Regions from separate parts of the Paenibacillus sp. YAE3 genome, predicted to be linked through region 1. Evidence: riboswitches for the same ligand, from Rfam matches in the RefSeq annotation. Region 1 holds a riboswitch; each other region holds the start of a gene.

Region 1 (8,113 bases):
ACCGAATCCCACTGCTGCAGCCAGGATTGCATTTTCTCGTTCCACGGAATCTGCCTGCCTTTGCCGTTGTCTTGGCGGCTCTCCGCGCCGGAGGATGGAAAGGAAGGCAAAAACAATACGATTTTCCCCCCGTGAATCTGCAGCTGGGGGCGGACTTTCCGGACCGCGGATTCTTCGGCCAACAACGATTGAATCGTTTCGGCGATGGGAGAATCCTCGTTATAAAACGGCTCGTCCGCTTCGATAACGGCAACCTCCCATAACCAACTGGGGGACAATCCAAGCTGCAGCCCTTTCGAAGCGGTGATCCTTTCGTCGGCCGGCGGATTCAATAACAGCTCTTCAAAAAACGTCCCCCGCAGCCTGCTTTCGGTGTCGAAGGCGATCTTTTCCCGCATCAGCTCCAGCGAAAACACCAGGCGCGCCTGCTCGATCAGCATCAGGTCCAGCTCGTCCAGCTTCCGCTTCTCCACCACGAATTTTCCGAGCATTTTATTATCGACGTTCACTTCCCACTGCCGATGGCTGTCGGAAGGGACATACGGGCTGCCTTCCGGGGAGGAGGCAAGCACGCCGCCGGTTTTATCGACGATCCATATCCGCGATTCGATCAGCTGGGAGACGCTGTCGGCAACGACCTGAATGCCCTTGTTGTTAAGCACGAGTCCCGTCAGCGCCTTGTTGACCTCCTCGGCACGTTTGAGCAGCACGGCCTGCCTGTTCAAAATTTGCTCCATGACGTTATACGTAATATCGATGTAAGCCATTCGCACCGGGAGCTGAATGATCGGGACATGGTATAAATTGCTTTTATCGATCATTTCCTGCGGGATTCGGGGAATGAACCGTTCGGGTTTGATGGCAATGCCCGCCCCGTTGACTTTGGCGAGCTGCTCGATCATATCGGTGAGGAGCGATAGGTTGTCGCGCGCGGGATACCCGGCGGTGAGCACCATTTCGCCTTCCCGGAGCCAGCTCCCGATATCGGGAACCTCCCAAATATCGATATACTGCACGATCCGGTCCAGTCCCTTTTCCCCGCTGATCAGCTTTGCGTTTTGCATGACGGGAAGTTCAAGCATTTCTCTTACGGTCAAGCCTTTTAAACTCATTTCCTCACCTCTCACGGTTCACGGTTATGATGGGATGAAGCTGACGCGCCGCTCCATGACCGCGTGATGTCGTTCCTGCCTTCATTGTACCTTACCTTCCTGCCTTCTTGCCATGAAACGAATCCCGTATCCAGAAGAAGGAAAGAAGCTTTTGCGCCCAAAGGCAGGAGCTTTGGGAAACGAACGCAAACGAAAAAGGGAATCCCTAAGTTTCTCGTAAGAACCGATCGGGATGCCCTTTCGCAAACGAGGATGTTTCAAATCCCCGCTCCATATGATTTTGATGAGCCCGGCGGCAATCAACGGCGTACCGGCACTGTTTCCGCGCCATGCTCCGCACGCTTTTTGAAGATGACCTTCCGGATGCTTTCGACGGACAGATGGAAAGTTTTCGTCAAATATTCGAGCGAGTGTCCGCTGCAATGGAGATTGTAAATCTCCTCGTTTCTGCGCTCGATCATCTGTCTGGTGCCGCTGTTGACTCCCCAGCCGACACGTTCGCTGCTTCTTTTGGGAATGTAGATCAGCTCGCCCTCAATGTGCTTCTGCAGCTCTTTCAGCAAACTAGGGGGAAGCACATCCCTCCCGTTTCGGTAATTCACGATAAACGTCCTCCTTCATCAGATGTTGGTTCCGATTTGCGAATTTTGCGTTGAACATTTTATCGCTCCCTCCTTTCTGTTATGTAGGATATATTTAAAAAAGGTAATTAGGGAGGCCTGCTTCCGGCCCCCCTGAACTTTGCGATTTCCGCTTAGGCGGAAACCACCTCGTTATTTGTGATCAAAATTGCATCAGCTCCTTTCTTTAGGAAGTTGTCGGCCGTCCGACACCTTTATTAACTCATATTTGGAGCTTCTCTTCAAGCGAAAGAATAAGTATATACGTTTTTTACCAGGATTTTTTTACCTGCGGATGCCAGGCGCACGGATCTTGGCCCTACCAGCCCGTCACCGCGATCTCTTCATCCATGTTTTGCAAATAATCCGGCAGCGGGCCGCCGTGCATCAGCCACAGCTCGTGCAGCGCGCGCGTGCACCCGACGTACAGCAGCTTCGCATCCCAAGCCGAAGCGCCGTAATGCTCCCCGTCCGCATCCGCCACGATGACCGCGTCAAATTCGAGGCCTTTCGAGAGGTATACGGGCAGGACGGATAAGCCGCCCTCGTACGCCTGGTCGCCGCCGTCGATCAAGTGAAGATCAGGCAAGTCCGGCTGCAGCCGTTCGTGCAGCGCCCTTGCGTCCTTCAGCGTCCGCGTCAACACGGCCACCGTTCGGTAATCGCCCGACGAAAGCTTAAGCAGCCCTTCGCGCAGGCCCTTTAAGCGCTCGTCTTCGCCGCTTCCATAGGCGATCATGCGCACCGGGTTCCCGCTCCGAAAAACGGGCACCGCAAGCAGTTCGCTGCTTACCCCTTGCTCGAGGATGCGGTTGGCGAATTCGATGATTTCCATCGTGGAGCGGTAGCTCCGCGTAAGCGCAAAATACGCCGTGTCTTCCGGCTTGAACCAGGCCCTCATTTCCTCCCAGCCATGAACTCCCCGGTAGGCATGGATGCCTTGGGACAAATCCCCGAGAATGGTAAAGGAGTGGCCTTTCACGAACAAATCGAGGACCGCGACCTGAAATGGCGAAAAATCCTGCGCCTCGTCGATGACGATATGGTCGAACCGCTGTTCTCCCGTGATATCGTTGAGCAAATAATGGATGTACAACAGGGCAGGCAGGTCTTCCTCGCGCAGGATATCCTTTTTCAAATCCTTTTGCGTCGATTTCAACACGGCGTCCGGAATGCCCGCCAGCCGTTCTTCCGGCCAGCCGGCCTGCAGCTTCAGCGCTTTGAACATTTGCTTGTACAGCACGAGCGGCTCGAACTTCGGCCACTTGGCGGCATATGATTTTTCGCGCTGGGACGCTTTTTTCTTCCGTTCCTTCATCGCGGCGGCCGAAGGCGACTTTTTCAGCTCCATCTCGACCCACCGGTGGATTCTCGCCATCACCCGTTCTTTCCGCTTGGCGAGCGGATACGGCTTATATTCGTCGTTGAACCAGTGGAGAATCGTATCGCGCGCAAGCACGGCGCCCTCCCAAGGCATAAAGTCCGCTTGGGGCACCGAAGCGTCTTCCATCGCCTCGATGCAGGCGCGGATCATCTCCATGAACCGGATCGAGCCCTTGAAGCGTCCGGGAACCTCGTCCGTCACCTCCGGCATTCCCCCGTCCGATTCGAACCAGTAGGAAAGCGTCTCGGACGGATCGGCAAGCGGAATCTCGATGCCGAGCTGCTTCATGGCCCAATCCGCGAACGTGCTCTGCTGGATGTCCCCGACGCCGAGTTCGGGCAGCACGTCGGAAATGTAATCGAGGAACATATGGTTCGGGGCAAAAATGATCATCTTCTCTGCCGTGACCTGCTCCTTGTACTGATACAGCAAATAGGCGAGGCGGTGCAGCGCCACGGTCGTTTTTCCGCTTCCCGCCACCCCTTGGATGATCAGCGCCGTATTTTTTGCCGCGCGGATGATTTTGTCCTGCTCCGCCTGGATGGTGGAAACGATGTCGCGCAGCTTGTTGTCCTTGTTTTCGCCCAGCCGGTATACCAGAAATTCGTCGGATACGGCCGGCTGGTCGCCGTTCCGGTCATACGTGTCGGACACCCGCTCCAAAATCTGCTTCCGGATGACGAGGTTCCGCTTTAAATACACCAGCCCTTCAATCGTTCCTCCGGGCGCTTCGTACGAAGCCGGTTCATCCCCGCCCGTGAAGGAATAAAACACGCTGGCGATCGGGGCCCGCCAATCGATGACCATCGGCTGCTCGCCGACCTCCTCGTGATCGACGCCGATTTTGCCGATGTAAAGCGGTTTGGGCGCCGCATCCTTTTTTTCCTGAAAATCAAGCCGTCCAAAATAAGGGGCCGCCAGGCTCTTGGCCAAGGACTGCCTTTTTTCCTCGCGCCCGGCCTCGAGCACCTGCTCGGTAAAATCATGCCCGGTATACACCGGGATCGCGCGCAGCCGCTCCAGCTGCTTGTCGATTTCCGCTATCGTTGCATTCAGCCTTCGCTCTTCCTCTTGATAGGCACTTTGAAAAGTTTGCTCCAATTTCAGTTACCTCCTAAAAGTTTTTCCGCCAGCCCAAAATGGCCGCGGGAGCCGTTCGTGCGCCGTTCGCTGCAACCCTACGATATGTACGGGGCGAACGCCGCGAACCACCCTGCCCTGGTAAGCTGATGCTTAGTCGTGAGCCATAAGCCCGCTTAGAAAGGATATTCAGTATATCACAATGAAGGCGCATTCTCCAGCGCGGCCCGTTTTGAAAACGGCGCTTTCAAAAGACTCGGGTCTTTACAATCTTTTTCGAAGCTGTATAATGGGAACCAGCAAAAAACTGCATACGGATAGATAGCACTAGGGGTGCCTTTCTGGCTGAGAGACAAGTAGCGAATGCATGCGCGAACGTTAACCCTTTACACCCGATCTAGGTCATACTAGCGTGGGGAAGTGCGGTGAAACGACTGCTTCGAGGCCCTTCGATCCGAACGACGGAACCGGCCTTCGAGCCGTCCGCGAGCTGCACTCTTTCGGGTGCGGTTTTTTTGCGTGCCGGCCGGCTTGAAGTTGAAAATCGATCAGCGTTCGATGAAGGAGGAAACGAAGGTTATGACTGAAAATTTGCATAACGGCATAGAAGCGTGCGGGGGATCCGCCGGCGCTTGCGGGACCAGCCGCATCGCGGGCTGCCGTTTTTCGATTTATCCGATGAGCGGCCGTTTTGCCGAAATCATCGAAGAGGCTTTGAAACGGACGAATACGTCCAAAGTATGGATGTTTACGGACGATGTCAGCACCTGCGTCCGCGGGCGGATGTCCCATGTGTTCGACGTCGTGCAGTCGATGTTCGCCCATGCGGCGGAAAGCGGGGAGCATGTCGTGTTCAGCGGCACGTTTTCGATCGGCTGCCCGGGCGACTCCAGCGGCGACGCGTACATGTCGGAGGATGACGTCCGTTTGAACGCTGCCCCCTCGGGGGTCGACACGTCGGCGCAGTTCGCCCTTTATCCGATGAACGCGCCGGGATATATGGGCATGATCGCGGAGGCGGTCCGGACGGCTCAAACGCTGGGCACCTTCTCCGGAAGCGTTCATTATGCAAGCCGCCTCGACGGGACTGCCGGCGACGTGTTCCGGACGCTGGAGCAGGCGTTTGCCAACGCTGCGGAGGAAACGTCCCATTTGGTGATGACCGCAACCCTGTCGTGCAACAGCCCTTCCCCGAAGCCTGCGCGAAAACAAGCCGGGGAGGCGCAGATCCGATGAAAAACTGGAAATTGCGCGACATTATCGTGCTGAGTTCGCTGTCGGTCGTTTTTGCCGTCGTATACGTTCTTTTCCTGCAGGTCGGCAACGTCCTGGTCGGCTTGATGGGGCCGATGGGATACGAGGTCATTTTCGGGATCTGGTTTATCGTATCGATCATCTCGGCATATATATTGCAGCGTCCGGGAGCCGCGCTTTTGTCGGAAACGGTGGCCGGAACCGTCGAGCTTCTGATCGGCAATACGACAGGGCCGGTGCTTATTTTGTCGGCCTTTATCCAAGGGCTCGGGGCCGAAGCCGTCTTTGCGGCGCTGCGTTACCGGAACTATTCCGCCCCGGCCTTGATGGCCGCAGGCGCCGGTTCGGCCGTCTTCAGCTTTGCCTGGGGTTTCATCCACTCGGGGTTTGCCGCGTTGTCCCCGGGCCTGCTGCTGGCCATGTTCATCACCCGCATCCTCAGCTCCGTGCTGCTCGCCGGCCTGCTCGGCAAATGGATCGCCGACGCGCTGGCCAAAACCGGCGTGCTCCGCAGCTTCCCGATCGCCAAAACTTCGCGCGGTCAGCTGAGTTCCAAGGCGGAGGTGTCCTAATGGCCGCTGTAGACCGCCGACCGGTGCTGGAAGCCGACCGGATTTCCCTGAAGCTCGACGACCATCTTGGGGATGACGTGCTGTCTTCGGTTTCGATGTCGTTATACAAGGGGGAAATCACGCTGCTTTTGGGTCCCGGCGGCTGCGGAAAAAGCTCGCTCGCCCTCTGCTTGAACGGGATATACCCGCATGCGGTGGAAAGCGTCGTTACCGGCAGCGTGAAGCTGTTCGGAGAAACGCCGGACCTTCGCCATCCCGGAAAAACGGCCCAAACCGTCGGCATCGTCTTTCAAGACCCGGACAGCCAGTTTTGCATGCTGACGGTCGAGCAGGAGCTCGCCTTTTGCCTGGAAAACATCGGCTGCCCCCGGGAGGAGATCGGCGGGCGGATCGAAGATGCACTGAAGCTCGTTCAGCTGAGCGAGTGCCGGGAGAAAGAAATCCATACGCTCTCCGGAGGGCAAAAACAGCGCGTCGCCATCGCCGCGGCGCTCGTCCTTAGGCCCAAGGTGCTCATCCTGGACGAACCGACGTCGAATCTCGATCCGGCTTCGGCGCAGCAGCTCGCGGACCGGATCCATGCCCTCCGCCGGCTGCTGCCGATGACGATCCTGCTGATCGAGCACAACCTCGATCCATGGATGGAATACGTCGACCGACTTGTCGTTATGGACAAGCAAGGAACGGTTCGATATGAGGGGAAACCGGATGCGTTTTTTACGAACCAAGCACACGAAGCGGCGCAAGACGGCATTTGGCTCCCTCGGGCCGCCACGCTTCACCGCGCGTTGATCCGGGATGCCGGCGTGACCGGCGGCCAAGCGGATGCCGGGGATATCCCGGGCCCGCTGCCGCTTTCCGCCCGGGAGCTTATCAAGGAATGGACGGGGTATCCGGCCCAAATTCAAAAACAAGCGGCCCGTTTGCTTCGGGCGCGGCTACAAAAAAACGCGGAACCTGCGCGCCGCGGCGCGGCCGTCTCCGAACGCGCATCCGGCCCCGGCGTTGCCGAACGCATCCTGCTTCGCGCAGACCGGTTGTCCTTCTTCCGGGGAAAACGGGCGGTGATCGAGGAGATCTCCCTGTCGGTCCGCGCGGGAGAGCTTCTGGCGGTTACCGGCAGGAACGGTGCGGGAAAATCGACGCTGTTCGCCGTGCTGTCCGGGCTTCTGGAGCCTTCGTCCGGCAGCGTCACGCTGGACGGCAAACCGCTGCCGGACTGGAAGGAAGCCGAGCTCCGGAGCCGGATCGGATTTATTTTCCAGCATCCGGAACATCAATTCGTCGCCGATACGGTGTATGACGAGTTGGCTTATTCCTTTCGATTGCAGAACCGCAGCGACACGGACATCGGCGAGCGGGTAAACGGCCTTTTGCAACGATTCCGTCTGGAGGGCCGCGAGTCCTTCAGCCCCTTCTCGTTGAGCCAAGGACAGAAGCGGCGCCTGAGCGTGGCCGCCATGCTGTCGGACGAACAGCAAATTTTGCTGTGCGACGAACCGACCTACGGGCAGGACGCCCATGGGGCCAAGGAGCTGATGTCAGGCCTGCGGGCCCGCGCGGACCAGGGGTTGGCCGTCGTCGTCATCACGCATGACATGGAATTCGTGCAGGAATACGCCGACCGCGTAATCGTTATGAACAGCGGTTCGATTCATTTCGAGGGGCCTCCGATCTCGCTCTGGTCCAAGCCCGCGCGATTTCTGGAAGATCAAGGCCTTATCCCCCCGATAGCCGCGCGGTTGCTGCAAGCCATGGAGATGGGAGATCCATGCTGAACGTCCAGAGCGAAAAATCCGTCCCGGTCCCCCGGCCGCGGCTGCTTCGGCTTGAGGAGCTGAATCCGGTCATCAAAGGCGTGACCGTCGTATTGTGCGTGCTCCCGCTGTCGCTGGTATTCGATCCGGTGACGACTTCGGCGGCGTTGGTCATGACGCTGCTTGTCACATGGATATTCGGGGACGTCTCCTGGAGAAGATGGCTGCTTCTGTTTTCGCCGTTCCTTGTCCTGGCATGCGGTTATTTCTGGACCGCCGCTTTGTTCCCGCGCGAGCAGCCGGAACCGGGCTCCGCGGTCCTATGGTCCATCGG
Region 2 (8,113 bases), on a different contig from region 1:
GCGAACTGGCTGAAGTCCGCGGATGAATACGAGGCGTTTCGCGGCGCAGCGGTCCGCCGGGGCGTTGTATTCCGGGATGCGCAGGCGTATTGGATGGGACAGGGGCCTCCGGCAGCCTGTTTCGGGTTCGCCCATCTGACGGAGGAACAGATCGCGGACGGCGTCCGAAGGCTGGTGCTTGCGTGGCAGGATGTGCAAAATTTCTCGTGAAAGGGTATCATGATAGATGGATTTGCGCTTTTGCTGCATTGCGGCATTCGCTTTTGCGTACACGGCGATCGACTTGATTCATGTTCAGTAAATATCATAAGGGGGAATGACGCCATGCTGCATGCGTCGCCGTCTTCTTTTCAAATACTGCCTTCGCTGGCGAAAATCGTATGCGAGCCGGGATGGAAATGGCAGAAACGCGAAAAAGCGCTGGAGAACTACGATTTGTTTTATGTATGGAGCGGGGAAGGAACGGTGATCCGCAACGACGAGCCGTTTGAGGTCGGCAAAGGCAGCTGCTTTTTGTTCAGGCCGGGGGATCATACGAGCGCAACCCATAATCCGCAAAAACCGCTCGTGCTGACGTACAGCCATTTCAGGATCAACGAGCCGGTGACCGACATTCCGCAGCCTTACCGGAGGCTCACGGACACGGTTGATTTCGAGTACATGCTTTCCCGGTACGTGAGGCTGTTTCTGGTGAACACGTTCGCCGCGCAGGAGGAAGGACAGCTGATCCTGAAGCAGCTCATGATCCATCTGCTGCGGCATGACCGCGAACAGCCGGAGGAGAAAAAGGCCAGCAACCAGCTGACCGAGGCCATCCACGAAATCGCGAACTACGTCCAGCAGCATCCGGGCAAACCTCACCGGGTAGAGGATCTTGCCGCCCGCGCGGGATTGTCGCCGCGCTATTTTTCGATCAAATTCAAGGAGCTGATCGGGACGCCGGTCCAGTCCTACATCATCCGGACGCGAATCGAGCGCGCCCAGCATCTTTTGCTTCATGCGGGCATGAACGTAACGGAGGTGGCGGACGCCCTCGGCTATCGCGACATCTTTTTCTTCAGCAGGCAGTTTAAGCAATATACGGGAAAAAAACCTTCCGAAATCCGTTGAATCCTTATCGGAGCCTTCCTCCGATGATCATGGGCGGACAGGCAACGGTCCCGTAAAGGAGACAAACATACGCATGGCGGGCGGGTCGGGTCGACTCCGCACCGCCATTTTTGCTGCAATGAGTTTTTTTTGGGAAGGGCAAGCGATGGGCCGGAGGCCTGCAAGAGGGGATGGCGAGGACCGGAGCAGGCGGCACGGCGGCGATGGCTATCGAAATTTCCGGGCCCGGTATGCTATGCTGGCTATATGGAATTTTGTAATGATAGAACAGAAAAAAACGGCAAAAGAGCGAAAACAAGGGGGGAGATACCCATGAACGAAGCGTTTCATGCGGATTCGGAGGACAGCAGAAGGCAGCTGCTCGTTCAGGCGGAGGCGGCTCTGACGGCTGCCCTGGAGCATTACGATATTCAGGAAAAACATCTGGATTTCATTCAGGTGTCGGAGCATGTCACCTATAAAATCGAAGATGAAGCCGGAAGGTTGTATTTGCTCCGCGTGCATCCCGCAGCGGCATCCTCAAGGGAAACCATTTCGGAAATGGAGTGGCTCGAATATTTGGCGCGGGTCGAGGGGCTTGTGGTCCCTACGGGCGTTCCGAACCGCGAAGGCTCGTACGTCACCGAGGTGGAGACGGGTCGGGGGCAAAGCTGGAAGGTGTCGGTGCTTCGCTGGATCGATGGCGATCATTGGGAGGGACAGTACAGCGAAGAGCAACTCCTTCTCATGGGCGGTCTGCTGGCGAAGATGCACCGGGCAGCCCTCCGTTTCAAGCCTGCCGAGGGCTTTGTCCGCCCGGTATGGGACGGGGAGCCGTTCGCGCGGGAGACGGCCAGGCTCAAGCAGCATCATGGGAGTTTTCTAACCTCGGACGAATACGCGATTTATGAGCAGGCGGCCGCCAAAGTGACGGCCCATATGTCCGGCATGCAGCGGGATCGCGAAAGCTTCGGCCTCATTCACGGCGATTTCCATGAAGGAAACATGGTGTTCAAAGGCGGGGAGCCTTATCCGATCGATTTCGGGCGCTGCGGTTTCGGCTTCTATTTGTATGATTTGGCGCAGTCGTTTATCGGCTTGTACCCTGTGCAGCGCCAATGGTTCATGGAAGGATACGAGCGGCTGCGGCCCGTTTCCGGCCAGCCGGGCTGCATTCCTGCGCTCGAAACGTTTTTTGTCAAAGCGCTGATCGAAAACCAGAGCTTCCATGCCCCGCATCCGTGGGAAGCGGCGGAGCTGAGGGAAAGCAAGCCGTATTCGCTGGCGCTCCTTCGGCATTATTTGGACGGGAAGCCGTTTCTGTTCGAAGCGATTCCCGTATAAGGTGGGATAACATGAAAACAATGCAAGGGGAGCCGGTAGCCCTGGTAACGGGCGGTTCAAGCGGCTTCGGTTTGCTGACGGCGGTTGAGCTTGCCCGGCGGGGATTCGCCGTCATCGCAGGCATCCGGAGGATGGAGGCGCAGGCAGAGCTGATGGACGCGGCGGCGCAAGCCGGGGTGCAGGGGAAAATCGTTGCCGTGCGGCTGGACGTTACCGACGCCGCCGGCGTGACGGACGCGGCGGCATACATACGCCGGCAGTACGGCCGGTTGGACGTGCTGGTCAACAATGCCGGAACGGCCTACGGAGGTTTCGTCGAGGAGGTGCCTGCCGCGATTTGGCAGGAACAGATGGATACGAACTTTCACGGCATGGTGCGGGTGACGCAGGCGGTGCTGCCGATCATGCGGGAGCGGGGGAAAGGCCGGATCATCCAGATGAGCAGCATCAGCGGCCGCATCGGATTTCCGGGATATGCGCCGTACGCTTCCTCGAAATTCGCCATAGAGGGTTTCAGCGAATGCCTTGCGCTCGAAGCCAAACCCTTCGGCATCGATGTGGTCCTGGTAGAGCCCGGGGCCTACGGAACCCCGATTTGGGACAAGGGGTTCGCGCAAATGAGCGCTCCCGAAGGTTCGCCTTACCGGGCCATGATGGACAAGGTGCTGGCGTTTTCGCGAAAAAGCGCACGACAAGGAGGCGACCCGAAGGAGGTAGCCGAACTCGTTGCGCGTATCGCATGCATGAAGCGGCCCGCGTTCCGGTACGCGCTGCCGGGGAGCACCCGGCTGACGCTCCGGGCCAAAGCGATCCTGCCGGGGCGTTTGCTGCAAAAGATGATCGCTTCCGTACTGGGCCGGGACGAAAGCGGATCTTAGCCCTTGTCCCGCGGGACCGGAGGGTGAAGCGTTCCGAGAAGCTGGCCCATCCGGACGTGGTCCCCGGGCTTCAGGCCGGCCCTTGGCGTAAACGTTCCGTCCTGCGTCAGCAGCACGACGGTCGAGCCGAATTCGAAATAGGCCAGGTCGTCGCCGTTGTTCCAGCGGGACACGGATTCGTCGTCGTAACGGATGCTGCTGACGTTCATGGCGCCGACCTTCACGACGGCGACCTCGCCGTATTCCCCGGCGATGTAGGTGATCAGCCGCTCGTTCCGGCACAGCACCGATTTCATCCGGGTCATGCCGAATTCGTTGACCGGATAAGCCCGGCCCTTGATATGCTCGCTTTCCGTACGCACCCCCGTAATGGGGGAATGGATGCGGTGGTAGTCGGTCGGGCTTAAATAAAGCACAAAAAAATAGCCGTGTTTGTACAGCTCCAAATGGGGGGAAAAGTTCAGCAGCTCCGCCACGGAATAATCCTGGCCTTTGACGTTTAATATCGTCCCCGCGCTAATGTCGCCCATGGCCGTTATTTTGGCGTCGACCGGGCTTGTCAGCACGTTCGGCCCTTCCTCGACCGGGCGCATGCCCGGCTTCAGCCGGCGCGAAAAAAACTCGTTCAGCGTCCGGTATTCGTGGATTTCCTTTTCGGCTTCGTCGGCCGGAATCTGATAGCTTTTTATAAAATAAGGGATGACGCCCCTGCTGAGCCTGCTGTGGGAAAAACGCCCCATCAATGCGGACAGCCACTTTCTTGAGGAGAGCTCCGTCATCAGCCTTAACAATCGTTTTGCCATGCTATTTCTCCCTTCGGATGGTGCTTCGAGTCGATTTATAGAGTTAACGTTCGCGGCCGCCTTATGGTTTCACCGAATTTCGGCCGGATCCGAAATGCGCAGCATACTATTTTTGGAACACTCTGAAATATATTGACATAGAATAGCGGTTAAATCAATAAGGTCTAACGCAAGACGGACGGCCGCATGCAGGGGGAGGGAAGTAGGGCAGGGGCTGCCGAGGAAAAATTTTTTCTGTTGCCAACCGGCACGGAATTGGTGTATTTTGGAACCAGGAACCGGACGCTTTCGCATGCTTCGTTTTTTTGGCGAAGGGCGGTCCGTTACATATTGGGATGCGGGAGCTTGAGTGAATCAGGCTGAGATTGCAGCTGTATCCGCTGCTGACCGGGAATCTGATCTGGATAATGCCAGCGTAGAGAATTCGCGATAGAAGCCCATGGATTGGGCTTATTTAACCGTCTCTCTTTGCGTATCCAGGGCGGTTTTTTTCATGCCTATTTTTGCGCATTCCCGCTCACCGAAGAAGAGAGGAAGATGTAGGATGAATCACGTGCTTCAGGCGGAAAAAAGGAAAGGGCTGCGGCTGAGCGATTTGCTGGTCACGATTTTGCTGTCGCTTGTGCTTGGCGTCGTCTATCATTTTTGGAGCTCGGTGTACGATCTGTTCAAGCCGCTGTTTTTTCAGGCCGATGAGCTGGTGTACGGGGTCTGGTTTTTGGCGCCGACGCTCGCCATGCTGCTGATTCGCAAACCCGGCGTTGCCCTGTTGGCGGAGGTGGCGGCGGCCCATGTGGAAATTTTGTTCGGCAGCGAATGGGGCGTTCAGCTGGTGCTTTACAGCGTCGCGCAAGGCCTTGCGGCGGAACTGGTTTTTGCCTTGCTGCGCTACCGCAGCTTCAAGATGGGGACGGCGGCATTTGCGGGCGCGGCCGCTGCGCTCGGTTCGTTTGCGGTCGATGTTTATTTTGGTTACGTGACGGACTATACGCTCGGGATGATGCTGTTCAAATACGTGCTCCGAATCATCAGCTCCGCGATTTTGGCGGGATATTTGGCGTTTGCGCTGGCGAAGGCGCTGGAGGCTACCGGCGTGACGCAGCTGCTGCGGCCCGTGACCCAAAAGGATTATGAAGCGCTTGACCATGATTGAGTCGCTTGATTTAGAACCGTTCGGGCCGGAGACCGTGGCGGGAGTCAGCAAGCTCAGGCTTAAATTTCCGGGAGAGCCGTCTTTCGTGTTCAAGGATTTGTCCCTGTCCGTTCGCCGCGGCGAGAAAGTGCTGCTGCTCGGGCCCAGCGGCTGCGGCAAATCGACGCTGCTGCAGGTGCTCGGCGGGCTGATTCCGCAAGTGATCGAGGTGCCGATCAAAGCGGAAGGCATCGTGGCGCCGGATTCCAGAGGGTACGTGTTCCAGGATCCGGATACGCAGTTTTGCATGCCATACGTCGACGAGGAGCTGGCGTTCGTATTGGAAAACCGCGGAATTCCGCGGGAACGGATGGTGCCCGAAATGCGCCGGGCCCTTGAAGCGGTCGGTTTGCGTCCGGATCTGCTGCATGTTCCGGTAGACAGCCTGTCCCAAGGCATGAAGCAGCGGCTGGCGCTGGCCTCCGTGCTGCTGCTGGAGCCCGAGGTCATTTTTCTGGACGAACCGTCCGCCCTCCTGGACCCCGAGGGGAGAAAACAGATGTGGGAGTCCGTCTGGAAAGCGGCGGAAGGGCGGACTTTAATCGTCGTGGAGCACCGGATCGAAGAGATTGCGGACCGGATGGACCGGATCGTCCTGCTGGCTCCCGACGGGAGCGTTCTCGGCGACGGCCCTCCCGCATGGGTTTTCGGCGCCTTCCGGCGGGAGCTGCAGCAGTACGGCATCTGGTATCCGGGCGTATGGGAGGATTTTTTCAAGGTGCTTGACCTGAGGCGGGGCGGAGCGGCGAAGCCGCTGGAGCCGGACGCATCCGCTCCGCTTCTGACGCTGCGGCGGTTTGCGGGATTCCGGGCCGGCCGGCCCGTGGTGCGGGCAGACGAGGCGCGGGTCGATCCCGGTGATTTTATCGCGGTCGTCGGTCCGAACGGGGCCGGCAAAAGCTCGCTTTTGCTCAGCCTGATGTCGCTCCTGCGCTTTCGCGGGGAATACCGGTTATGCGGGGAGGCCATGCCGGAAACGGAGGGCGCCTCCCGGAGAGCGCGCCGGGCTGTTCGTCCGCCCTCGGACCGGATCGGTTACGTGTTCCAAAACCCGGAATTCCAGTTCGTCGCGGAATCGGTGCTGGAGGAAGTCGGCTTTTCCGCGAAAGGGAAAGAAGCGGGGAAGGCCGAGGCCGAAGCGAAAGCGCGAGGGTTGCTGCGATTCTTTCATTTGGAAGGGCTGGAACGCCGCCATCCGTACCAGCTTTCCACCGGCCAAAAACGGAGGCTCAGCATGGCGGCCGCCGTCGCGGGCGAGCAGCCTGTCCTTTTGCTGGATGAACCGACCTTCGGCCAGGATGCCCGGAATACGTTTGCGATCCTCGATTACTGCCTGGAGATGCAGGAAAAGGGAGCAGCCATCGTGATGGTCACCCATGAAGAGAACATCGCCCGGCGTGTTGCCACGAAGGTGTGGGAGGTGCTGGACGGCGCGGTTGCCGAACGTCCGGCGATCGAGGCCGACCGGGCAGAAAGGCGGGCGGGCACATGATCGAATTGCTGAAACCGGCGCGGCAAACGGTGCTGCTGCGCACCAATCCGGCCATCAAGCTCGTCCTGTTTGTCGCGTTGTGCCTGGTCACGGTGCTGACGCGGAACATCGACTTCGCGGCGTACCAGGCGCTGGTATATACCGTTCTATTATTCGCGTTCGGCGGGTTTCCGGTCCGGAAGACGCTTCTGTTGGTTCTGCCGTTTGGTTTTCTTTTCGTCTCCTCCTCCATGACGATGATCCTGTTCGGGAAAGGGGACACGTTGTGGTGGCAGTGGGGGCTCTTTCGCATTTCGGAGGAAAGCTTTTATCGCGGGCTTCATCTGGGATTCCGCTCGATTGCGTTTGCGGCCGAAGGGTTGCTTTTTGTCAGCACGACGCCGTCCGTAAAGCTGTTTTACGCCCTTATGCAAAATTTCAGGCTGGCCCCGCGGTTTGCTTACAGCTTTATGGCTTCGATCCGCCTGCTGCCGATGGTGTGGGAGGAATTTATGATCCGCAGGCAGGCGCTTCAGGTACGGGGGATCGCGGTTCGCGGAAAAGGGTTAAGGGGGATGGCGGAGCATGTCCGGCTGTACGCCGTGCCGCTCCTGTCCCAGAGCATCCGCCGGGCCCACCGGGTAGCCGTTGCGATGGAGGCGAAGCAGTTTGACGGCGGGGGAAAACGAACCTATTACTACCCGTCGAACGTCTCATGGACCGACGCGGCCGCCGTCCTGCTGCTTGCCCTCGCTCCATGCGCGGCTTATGCCGCCGCGGCCGTCTTCCCGTGGTTCGGCATCGCCGATGTCCGCTATCATTCCTAAACATGAGGGAACGAGGGAGCGGGCATCAGTCCCCAAGAAGATAACGCGCATAGGCCATGGGTTTGCGGTACGTTTCCTTCCACAGCCCGTTCAGGCCGGCCTTGCGGAAGCCGTAACGCTGATCGCGTCCGTTGCATTCGATAAAATAAGGTTTCCCCGTTTTCGACAAGCCGATGTCGAGCCCGAAGTCGGCCGCCCAGGGAAGATGCAGCTCCAATCTTGCGGCGATCCGCAGGGCAAGCTGTTTTACGTCCGTCAAGACGACATCGGGCGCCAAACCGGGAAGGCTTTCGGCAAGGACGGTTTCGGCGGGAAAAGCCCGGCCCCCTTGCGCCACGTTTGAAACGAAGGTACGGGAGGAGGCCGCCTTTGCATAAAGACCGGTGATCTCCCATTGCCCGCTGATGCCCCGCTGCACGGAAACGCGCAGGTCGTACGGCCGGTCCTTGTACTCCGCCAGGGCGATGCGCTCCTGTACGAGGTAAGGCATGCGCGCGAGCCGTCTCCGC
Region 3 (8,113 bases), on a different contig from region 1:
GATGAACTTTCGTCGACGTTTCGGAACCGATCGTAAACTCCTCGACGGCAAGGAGATGGGTCTTCAGCCGTCTTCGGATCAAAGCGATATTGGTGTACGAGTCCTCGATAAAACCGTCCCTCGGCCCCCTCGTCGAAACCTCCGTGTTCGGCTCCTCCGGCTGCCGTTTGGGCGCATTGGTCATAATCATCGAGTAGCAGCTGTTCGACGGCGCGAAGATCAGCAGAAGGTCTCCCGCGAGCACGGTCTCTTTCATTGCCGCCTCCCTTTGGTCCTCGGGGATCGGGTCCATGGGGAACGGAATTTTGCGCGGCCAATCCATCTCGTCCGACAGCAGGATCTGCTCCGGTATATTCATCAGTTCGGGCACGACCCATTGCTCCACTCTTGCCGTATCGGACAATCCCTGGCAGTAAATCAGCTGAACCGAATAACCCGGTACCGATAACGGAATCGTTTTTCTTCGGATATCCGAGCTTGATCCAAACAGCTCCGTAACGATGCCTTCGATGGCCTGGGCTTCCTTTCGTTCACGGCTTTTCACGATATTCTCCCCCTTCGCCGGGCCAAGCCGATCAGCCCCGTGATGATCACCGAAAAAGCCACTATTCCCCACACCGATACGGGAAGCACATAGACGGACAGGGCCTTCATAAAATACCGGTCGCTGAAAGGAACGGCCATGATGATCAGGATCGCGATAAAAATCCCCCCCAGCACCCACGCTTTCTCTTTTTTGCCCTTCACCCGAAAAACGTCGAGAATGAGGAACAAAGCGAGCGAAATTCTCAAAAATGCGCCGCAGAACCATTGGTAGACGCTAAAAAAGTCCAGATGCTCGACGTATCGGCCAATGTTCAGGAGCCTCCATTGCTCGTAAGCAGGAAACCGGAGCTTGCCCGCTTCGTCCGCCCCGAATTCGACGATGGCGCCCATGACGGGCCCCAGAGTAAGTCCTAAAAAAAGCAAAACCGTGACGGCCAAGGAAACATAGGTTATGCGCGTTCGGATATGATGCTGCAAAAAGAAGATCATGATGACTTCGGCAAAGCCGGCCCCCGCATAAAGCGTCCCCTTCCACACGGGCCCCATGCCAAGTTCAAGCATCGGCTTCAGCAAGGAGTAGTCCTTGTGGGGCATATTAAACGACATGACAAAAAAGCCAAGCACAATCACCATCGGCAGCAATAAACTCGCGGTATTGGCAACGGATTGAATGCCCAAAAAAGCGTTTAAAGCCGAGATCAGAAGGAACAGAAACGAAAAGATCATAATGGGCGTTTCGGGAGAGAAGGTCAGATGAATCCAATATACGGTATCCCGGGTCGTTACCGCGCAAATGGCAAACAGGTACAAACCAATGAAAACGGCCAAAACGCGGCCCACGATCGGATGATAGGCTTTGGCCAACCAATCGAACAGATGGCGTTTATTGAGTTTCGCCATGCCCGCATAAAGAAATGCCGCCCATACGAGCGTGAGTCCGCATGCCAGCAGCACCGAAATCCAGGCGTCCCGTTTTGCCGCGTCAAGCAAAATAGGAATGATGATGACATGATTCAGCAGGCCGGTGCTCAGCATCAAAATCATGACCGTTTGAATGAACGAAATGCTTGTTTTGATTTTCCTCAGCCCCCTGTAAAAACCAGACTCCTTTCATCCTTATAGTGGCATTTCTACGGGCATTTATACGCTGGCTTGTCCAGCCGCGCGGCCGAAAGCGTTGAATTATTCCGAGCTTAGGACTATAATACCAATGTAATAACCCGTTAACTTCATAAGAATCCGGGGTGCTGGAATCGGCCGGCTGAGATTGTATCCCTCCAAGATACTGACCCTTAAACCTGATCTGGGTAATGCCAGCGTAGGAAAAGCCATCGTCATGGCGTTCGCCATGTCATCCTTGCGCCTTAAGCGTCCCGCATCCGGGGCGCTTTTTTTGTTGAATGATCGGACCTTCCGGCGAAAATAAAGACGGCCGCGGTCCCGTGATTCGCCTCCAGATATGGAAACGCGATTCTTTTGCAAAATGAAGGGGATTAAATGGACAAGGGAGAGAGAAACGCAATGAAAACGAAAAAAATCGGACTGTTTTTGCTGGCATTCCTGCTTGTGCTGGTTACGGCCGCTTGCGGAAGCAAAAACGCCCAAACGACGGGCCAAGGAACGCCTTCCGGGGAAACCTCCTCGGCCGGCGGCGGCGAGCCCAAAAAGCTGAAGGATGTCAAAGTCGTGCTGGACTGGACGCCGAACACGAACCATACGGGACTCTACGTCGCCAAAGAAAAGGGGTACTACCAAGAAGAAGGCCTGAACGTCGACATCGTGCAGCCGGGAGCCGGCGGCGCGGAGGCGATGGTGGCATCGGGCAAGGTGCCGTTTGGCGTGAGCGTGCAGGAAAACGTCACCCAAGCGCGCACGCAAGGCGTTCCGCTCGTGTCGATCGCGGCGGTGATCCAGCATAACACTTCCGGTTTTGCCGCGCCCGTGGACCGGAACATCAAACGGCCGAAGGATTTTGAAGGCAAAACGTACGGCGGCTGGGGCTCCCCGGTGGAAAAAGCCGTGATCGATTCGATCATGGACATCGACAAGGCCGACGTCAGCAAGCTGAAAATCGTCAACATGGGCGAAGCGGATTATTTTACGGCGGTGAAACGCGACATCGATTTCGCCTGGATTTTCTACGGCTGGACCGGCATCGAAGCCGAGCTCCGCAAGGAGCCGCTCGATATGCTGTACGTCAAAGACTTCTCCGACAAGCTGGATTATTACACGCCGGTCCTCGTCACCAATGAAAAGCAGATCAAGGAAGATCCGGAGCTGGTCAAAGCGTTTATGCGCGCTACCTCCAAAGGTTATCAATTCGCGATTGAGCATCCCGAGGATGCAGCCAACATCTTGATCAAAGCCGTGCCCGAGCTCGACAAGGATCTCGTCATGGCCAGCCAGAAGTGGCTCAGCCCGAAATACCAGGACGACGCCAAGCGCTGGGGCGAGCAGAAGGAACAGGTATGGAAAGGATATTCGGATTGGATGTACGAGCATAAGCTGCTCGACAAGCCGCTGGACGTCGAAAACGCGTTTACGAACGACTTTTTGCCGCAGCAATAGGTAAGGATCGCTGTACCAAGCGAACCCGCTGCGTGATTTAAAGCAATCATCAAATTTTAAAAGGACGTGATTGATATGGCTCATACCCTGCTCAGCATACAGGTCATTCCAAAAACGCCGAACAACGAGGATTCCTACGATTACGTCGACCGCGCCATCGAAGTGATCCAAAAGTCTGGCGTCAAATACGAGGTGCACCCGCTTGAAACGACGATGGAAGGCGAACTCGAGGAATTGCTCGACGTCGTGCGCCGCATGCATGAAGCTCTTGTGGAGGCGGGCAGCCCAAGCATCATTTCCCAGATCAAAATCGCCCATCGTCCCGGCGGCATCAGCATGGAGCGGCTTACGGAGAAATACCGTCCATGAGACGTTGGTGGAATAGCGTATGGCCGCCCTTTGTGGCGGTCCTCTTCTTTTTGGTCGCATGGGAACTGAGCACCTCGCTGTTTCATATCGAAAAATGGATCCTCCCCTCCCCGGTGGATATCGCCAAGGAAACCGCAGTTGGGGCCGGGGATCTGTGGGGCCATGTCGGGGCCACGGTGAGGCTGACGCTCGAAGGATTTATCATCGGAACGGCGGTCGGGCTGATCATCGCGCTGATCCTGCACCTGATCCCGTTTCTCAAGTCGGCCTTGTACCCGCTGCTCATTTTGAGCCAAAACATTCCGACCATCGCGCTTGCCCCGCTCCTGATGATCTGGTTCGGCTTCGGGCTGCTGCCCAAGCTGATCGTCATTACCCTGGTCTGCTTTTTCCCCGTTGCCGTCGCCACGATGGGCGGACTGAAGCAGACCGACCGGGTCATGCTGAATTACATGCGGATGATCGGCGCGAACAAGCGGCAAATTTTCGCCAAACTGGAGCTGCCGCACGCGCTGCCCGCGATCTTTTCGGGCGTCAAAATCGCGGCGACGTACAGCGTGATGGGAGCGGTCATCGCGGAGTGGATCGGTGCCGACAAGGGGATCGGATACTATATGATGCTGCAAAAATCGGGCTACCGCACCGATCGCATGTTTGTCGCCATCATGATCATCGTGGCGCTAAGCCTGCTCCTGTTCGGCATCATCGCCCTGCTTGAAAAATGGCTTGTACGGTGGAAACCGAAACAGGAAAACTGATACCGGAAAAGAAAGGAGCTGCTAAACCTATGTCAACGCTGGAACAAAAGCCGGCTGCCCTGGAAACCGGCGATCATCAAACCGTTCCCGCCCTCGAAGCGGCCGGCATCAGCAAAACCTTCCGGTCCAAGCGAAGCCGGCTGCAGGTGCTGGACGACGTAACGCTGACCGTGGGCAAAGGCGAATTCGTCTCCATCCTCGGACCGTCCGGCAGCGGCAAAAGCACGCTGTTCCATATCATCGGCGGCCTCGTCAAACCGGATGCGGGCAGCATACGCATGAACGGCGCGGACGTAACCGGCCAGCAGGGACATATCAGCTACATGCCGCAGCAGCCGGCCTTGTTCCCATGGCGGACGATCGAAGACAACGTTCTGCTGTCCCAGGAGGTCCAAGGGAAGGTTGACCGGGAAGCCCGCGAAAATGCCCGCCGATGGCTCGGTAAGGTCGGGCTTGGCGGATTCGAGAAAAACCATCCGCATACGCTGTCCGGCGGCATGCAGCAGCGGGCCGCTTTCCTGCGCGCCCTGCTCAGCCCGCAGGAGCTGATGTGCCTCGACGAGCCGTTCAGCGCGCTCGATGCCCTGACCCGCAGCGACATGCAGCGCTGGCTGCTCGATATTTGGGAGGAGAGCCGCCGCTCGGTGCTCTTTATTACGCATAATATCGAAGAGGCGCTGCTGCTATCCAGCCGTATTTACGTGTTTTCGAGCCGTCCCGCCTCGGTGCTTCACGAGATCGACGTGCCGTTCCAACGCCCGCGCCGCGAGGACATCATCGAGCATCCCGATTTCATCCGGCTCAGACGCGAGCTGTCCGGCTGGCTGCGCGAAGAGCAGCTGAAAATGCAAGGAGCCACTTAAGATTCGGCCGCATAAAAAACGGCCCGTGCTTGCCGTTCCGGAAGGAACCCATGCACGGGCCGTTTTGTATAGATCCCCGATGATGTTCTTGATCTCCGATCATGTTCGAATCGTTTTACAAGCCGAATATTTTCATCCAAATCAGGGGAACGTTGTATACGAGGTGAAACGATGAAATCCCAACTACGATCGGCCGTGCTGCTCTTGTCCGTTTTCCTGTCTTCTTGCCCCGCCGCTGCCGCCGCGGAGGAGCTTCAGCCGAAAGAGCCGAAGCTGCAGCTGTACCAAGACATGATGCTGGAGCTGCTTCTTCCCGAAATCCAAAACGCCGTAAACGATTATTACCAAAACCTGCTGACGGCGAATCCGCTCGTTTACCCCTACGAAATCGAAATCCTTCAGGCCACACGGGTCAACGGCGGTCCGGGAGACCGGGGCTTTCACTTCTCCGTCACGCTTGAGGTCTCCCCTGTTCTAGGACCGCATATCGGCGTCGGGAAAGACCGGATGACGATTGAAATTTCTCCGCTGTTCCCCGACAAAGTCAAGCTGGCGGCTTTCCGCCATCTGCAAACCTACGAGCTGCCTCCGAATTATCAGCATATGCTGAAGGTCGGCGCGGAAAATCGCTGATACCGGAAAAACGCACCTTTTCGGGAGCCCTCGAAGCCTATTTGTTATAATCATGTTCATACAATGAATAATTCGCATGATGAACGACGAATAAGGAGGGATTTTACCCGTGAATTTTGCTCCTGAACCGAATTCGAATCCTCAGTTTGCAGCCCGCCCGGCCGACAGCGTTCAAGCCGAACCTTCCCGGGACGAAAAGGCGGCTCCGCTGATCGACGCCCACATCCATCTGGATGCTTACGACCATGCCCAGCAGCGGGACATCCTATCCGGCTTGCCGGCTGCCGGCATCGCAGGCGTCATTACCGTTTCCATGCACCTGGAATCCGCACGCAGCAATCTGCGGCTCGCCCGGCAATACCCTTCCCTGGTCTATCCGGCCTTCGGATACCACCCGGAACAGCCCGTCCCGGCGCCAAGCGACGTGGACGAGCTGCTGGCCTGGATGCGGAGGCATGCCGATGACATGGTCGCCGTCGGCGAAGTCGGTCTACCGTATTATACGCGCAAGGAAGCCGAAGAAGCCGGCCGGCCGTTCGACGGCAAACCTTACGAGGAGCTGCTGGAACGGTTTATCGCCTTCGCCAAGGAACATGACAAGCCGGTCGTGCTTCATGCGGTATACGAGGATGCCGACGTCGCCTGCCGCCTGCTTGAACGGTACGGCGTGAAGCGGGCCCATTTCCATTGGTTCAAAGGTTCGCCCGCTACGGTGCGGCGTATGGCAGAAAACGGCTACTACGTTTCTTTCACGCCGGATATCGCCTATGAGCCGGAAATCCGCGAACTCGCCCGCGTCTATCCTCCCGGTCAGGTCATGTCCGAAACCGACGGCCCGTGGCCGTTTGAAGGTCCGTTCGACGGGCAGATGACCCATCCGCGGATGACCGCCGCGGTAGCGGAAGAATGGAGCCGGATCCAAGGCTTTTCCCTGCAAGAATCCCGGCAGCGCTTATATTCGAACGCAAGGCGTTTTTACGGAATTTAACCGGGCCGCGCGCCAGGCGGCTTATTTCTTCATGAATCCTTTCTCATCCAGAAACGGCTTCATGTGCAGGCGAATCGGCTCGCCCAATCGGTCGGCCATCACTTGCGACCAAGTCGCATCCCTTTTGCCGCCGGTCCGCTCCTTCAGGTATGCGGCCATCGTCACGTCATATTCCCGGACCGGGGCCACGCTTTGTTCCTTGGAATAGCCGTTATAGTGCAGCACGGACGGCAGCGGCAGTCGCGGGCGTTGTCCCGGCTCCTGGTCGGGAACGCCGACGCACATGCCGAACACCGGGTATACCAACTCAGGCAGACCGAGCAGCTCGGACAGTTCGGCAATCCGGTTGCGAACGCCCCCGATGTAAACGATGCCCAGGCCGAGCGATTCCGCCGCAATGGCCGCGTTTTGGGCCGCCAGCGCGGCGTCCACCGTCGCGACGATAAAGTTTTCAGTGGTATCCTCATGCGACTCCCGGCCCTGCAGCGGCTCTGCCGTCACCTGCTTCAGCCGGTACAAATCGGCGCACCAGACGAGAAATACCGGGCATTGCTCCACGTAAGCCTGGTTCCCCGCCAGCTCCGCCAATCTTTTTTTGAGTTCCGGGTCCGTCGCCGCAATGACGGTGTACGCCTGCACATTGCTAGAGGTGGAAGCCATTTGGGCCGCGGAAACGATGGTTCGGAGCTGCTCCTCGGTGACCGGCTGGTCCTTGAATTTTCGGATCGAGCGATGATTCATCAATAAAGATATCGTATCGTTCATGTTGAATAATCTCCTCCTGATCGTATCTGTACGGTTCATCTTCTATGATAATCCCCTCGTACCCTCGTCTCAATGCTGCGGAAGCCTTGCCTTTTGCGCCAATTTGATCCTTCGTTTTATTTTACGGGCATCACTTGCCCTTTCGTCATCGCGACGAGCTCGCCCGGCGTCAGCTGAAACACGGCTTTCGGATGCCCGGCCGCAGCCCATATCGTCCGGAATTGCAGCAAATCCTCGTCGATGATGGTGATCATCTTTTCCCGGTGCCCGACCGGGGCGACCCCGCCGATGACAAAACCCGTCCGCTCGCGCACGAAATCGGCATCGGCTTTGCCTAATGTATCGTGTACATAATCCGCGATTCGCTTTTCGTTGACGCGGTTCGCTCCGCTTGCGACAACCAGCAGCAGCTGACCAGAGCTTTGCAGGCGGAAAATGATCGATTTCGCGATTTGCGCCGCCTCGCACCCGATCGCCTCGGCCGCCTCCTGGGCGGTTCTGGCGCTATCCGGCAGCCAAACGACGGTATGGCCGTACCCCATTTCGGACAGCAGGGCTTGCACCTGCTGCACCCCTTCATGAATTTCGCCCATGTCTGTTCCTCCTTGTTTCATATGTTCCTC

What was found. Region 1 has a riboswitch for thiamine pyrophosphate ahead of AC27KL_RS19780 (YkoF family thiamine/hydroxymethylpyrimidine-binding protein). Riboswitches for the same ligand answer to the same signal wherever they lie in the genome.
Region 2: it holds a riboswitch for thiamine pyrophosphate, as region 1 does, so the genes downstream of both, AC27KL_RS13550 (ECF transporter S component) here and AC27KL_RS19780 (YkoF family thiamine/hydroxymethylpyrimidine-binding protein) in region 1, are expected to answer to the same signal.
Region 3: it holds a riboswitch for thiamine pyrophosphate, as region 1 does, so the genes downstream of both, AC27KL_RS01715 (ABC transporter substrate-binding protein) here and AC27KL_RS19780 (YkoF family thiamine/hydroxymethylpyrimidine-binding protein) in region 1, are expected to answer to the same signal.

Annotation. Positions count from the first base shown of each region.
Region 1 covers NZ_BAAIYF010000010.1:113,342-121,454, reverse strand. The annotation lists gene AC27KL_RS19795 (PucR family transcriptional regulator) at 1-1,112, opposite strand, end outside; gene AC27KL_RS19790 (CD3324 family protein) at 1,412-1,714, opposite strand; gene AC27KL_RS19785 (HelD family protein) at 2,052-4,217, opposite strand; TPP riboswitch at 4,516-4,632, shown strand; gene AC27KL_RS19780 (YkoF family thiamine/hydroxymethylpyrimidine-binding protein) at 4,776-5,432, shown strand; gene AC27KL_RS19775 (ECF transporter S component) at 5,429-6,022, shown strand; gene AC27KL_RS19770 (ABC transporter ATP-binding protein) at 6,022-7,800, shown strand; gene AC27KL_RS19765 (energy-coupling factor transporter transmembrane component T family protein) at 7,794-8,113, shown strand, end outside.
Region 2 covers NZ_BAAIYF010000006.1:166,920-175,032, reverse strand. The annotation lists gene pdxR (MocR-like pyridoxine biosynthesis transcription factor PdxR) at 1-210, shown strand, start outside; gene AC27KL_RS13570 (helix-turn-helix domain-containing protein) at 325-1,110, shown strand; gene AC27KL_RS13565 (phosphotransferase enzyme family protein) at 1,423-2,433, shown strand; gene AC27KL_RS13560 (SDR family oxidoreductase) at 2,445-3,311, shown strand; gene asd (archaetidylserine decarboxylase) at 3,308-4,114, opposite strand; TPP riboswitch at 4,442-4,553, shown strand; gene AC27KL_RS13550 (ECF transporter S component) at 4,659-5,267, shown strand; gene AC27KL_RS13545 (ABC transporter ATP-binding protein) at 5,260-6,798, shown strand; gene AC27KL_RS13540 (energy-coupling factor transporter transmembrane component T family protein) at 6,798-7,604, shown strand; gene AC27KL_RS13535 (YheC/YheD family endospore coat-associated protein) at 7,630-8,113, opposite strand, start outside.
Region 3 covers NZ_BAAIYF010000001.1:375,653-383,765, forward strand. The annotation lists gene AC27KL_RS01705 (spore germination protein) at 1-544, opposite strand, end outside; gene AC27KL_RS01710 (GerAB/ArcD/ProY family transporter) at 541-1,581, opposite strand; TPP riboswitch at 1,777-1,888, shown strand; gene AC27KL_RS01715 (ABC transporter substrate-binding protein) at 2,068-3,114, shown strand; gene AC27KL_RS01720 (MTH1187 family thiamine-binding protein) at 3,190-3,483, shown strand; gene AC27KL_RS01725 (ABC transporter permease) at 3,480-4,241, shown strand; gene AC27KL_RS01730 (ABC transporter ATP-binding protein) at 4,271-5,104, shown strand; gene AC27KL_RS01735 (DUF3888 domain-containing protein) at 5,276-5,737, shown strand; gene AC27KL_RS01740 (TatD family hydrolase) at 5,946-6,725, shown strand; gene nfsA (oxygen-insensitive NADPH nitroreductase) at 6,747-7,490, opposite strand; gene AC27KL_RS01750 (YbaK/EbsC family protein) at 7,607-8,083, opposite strand.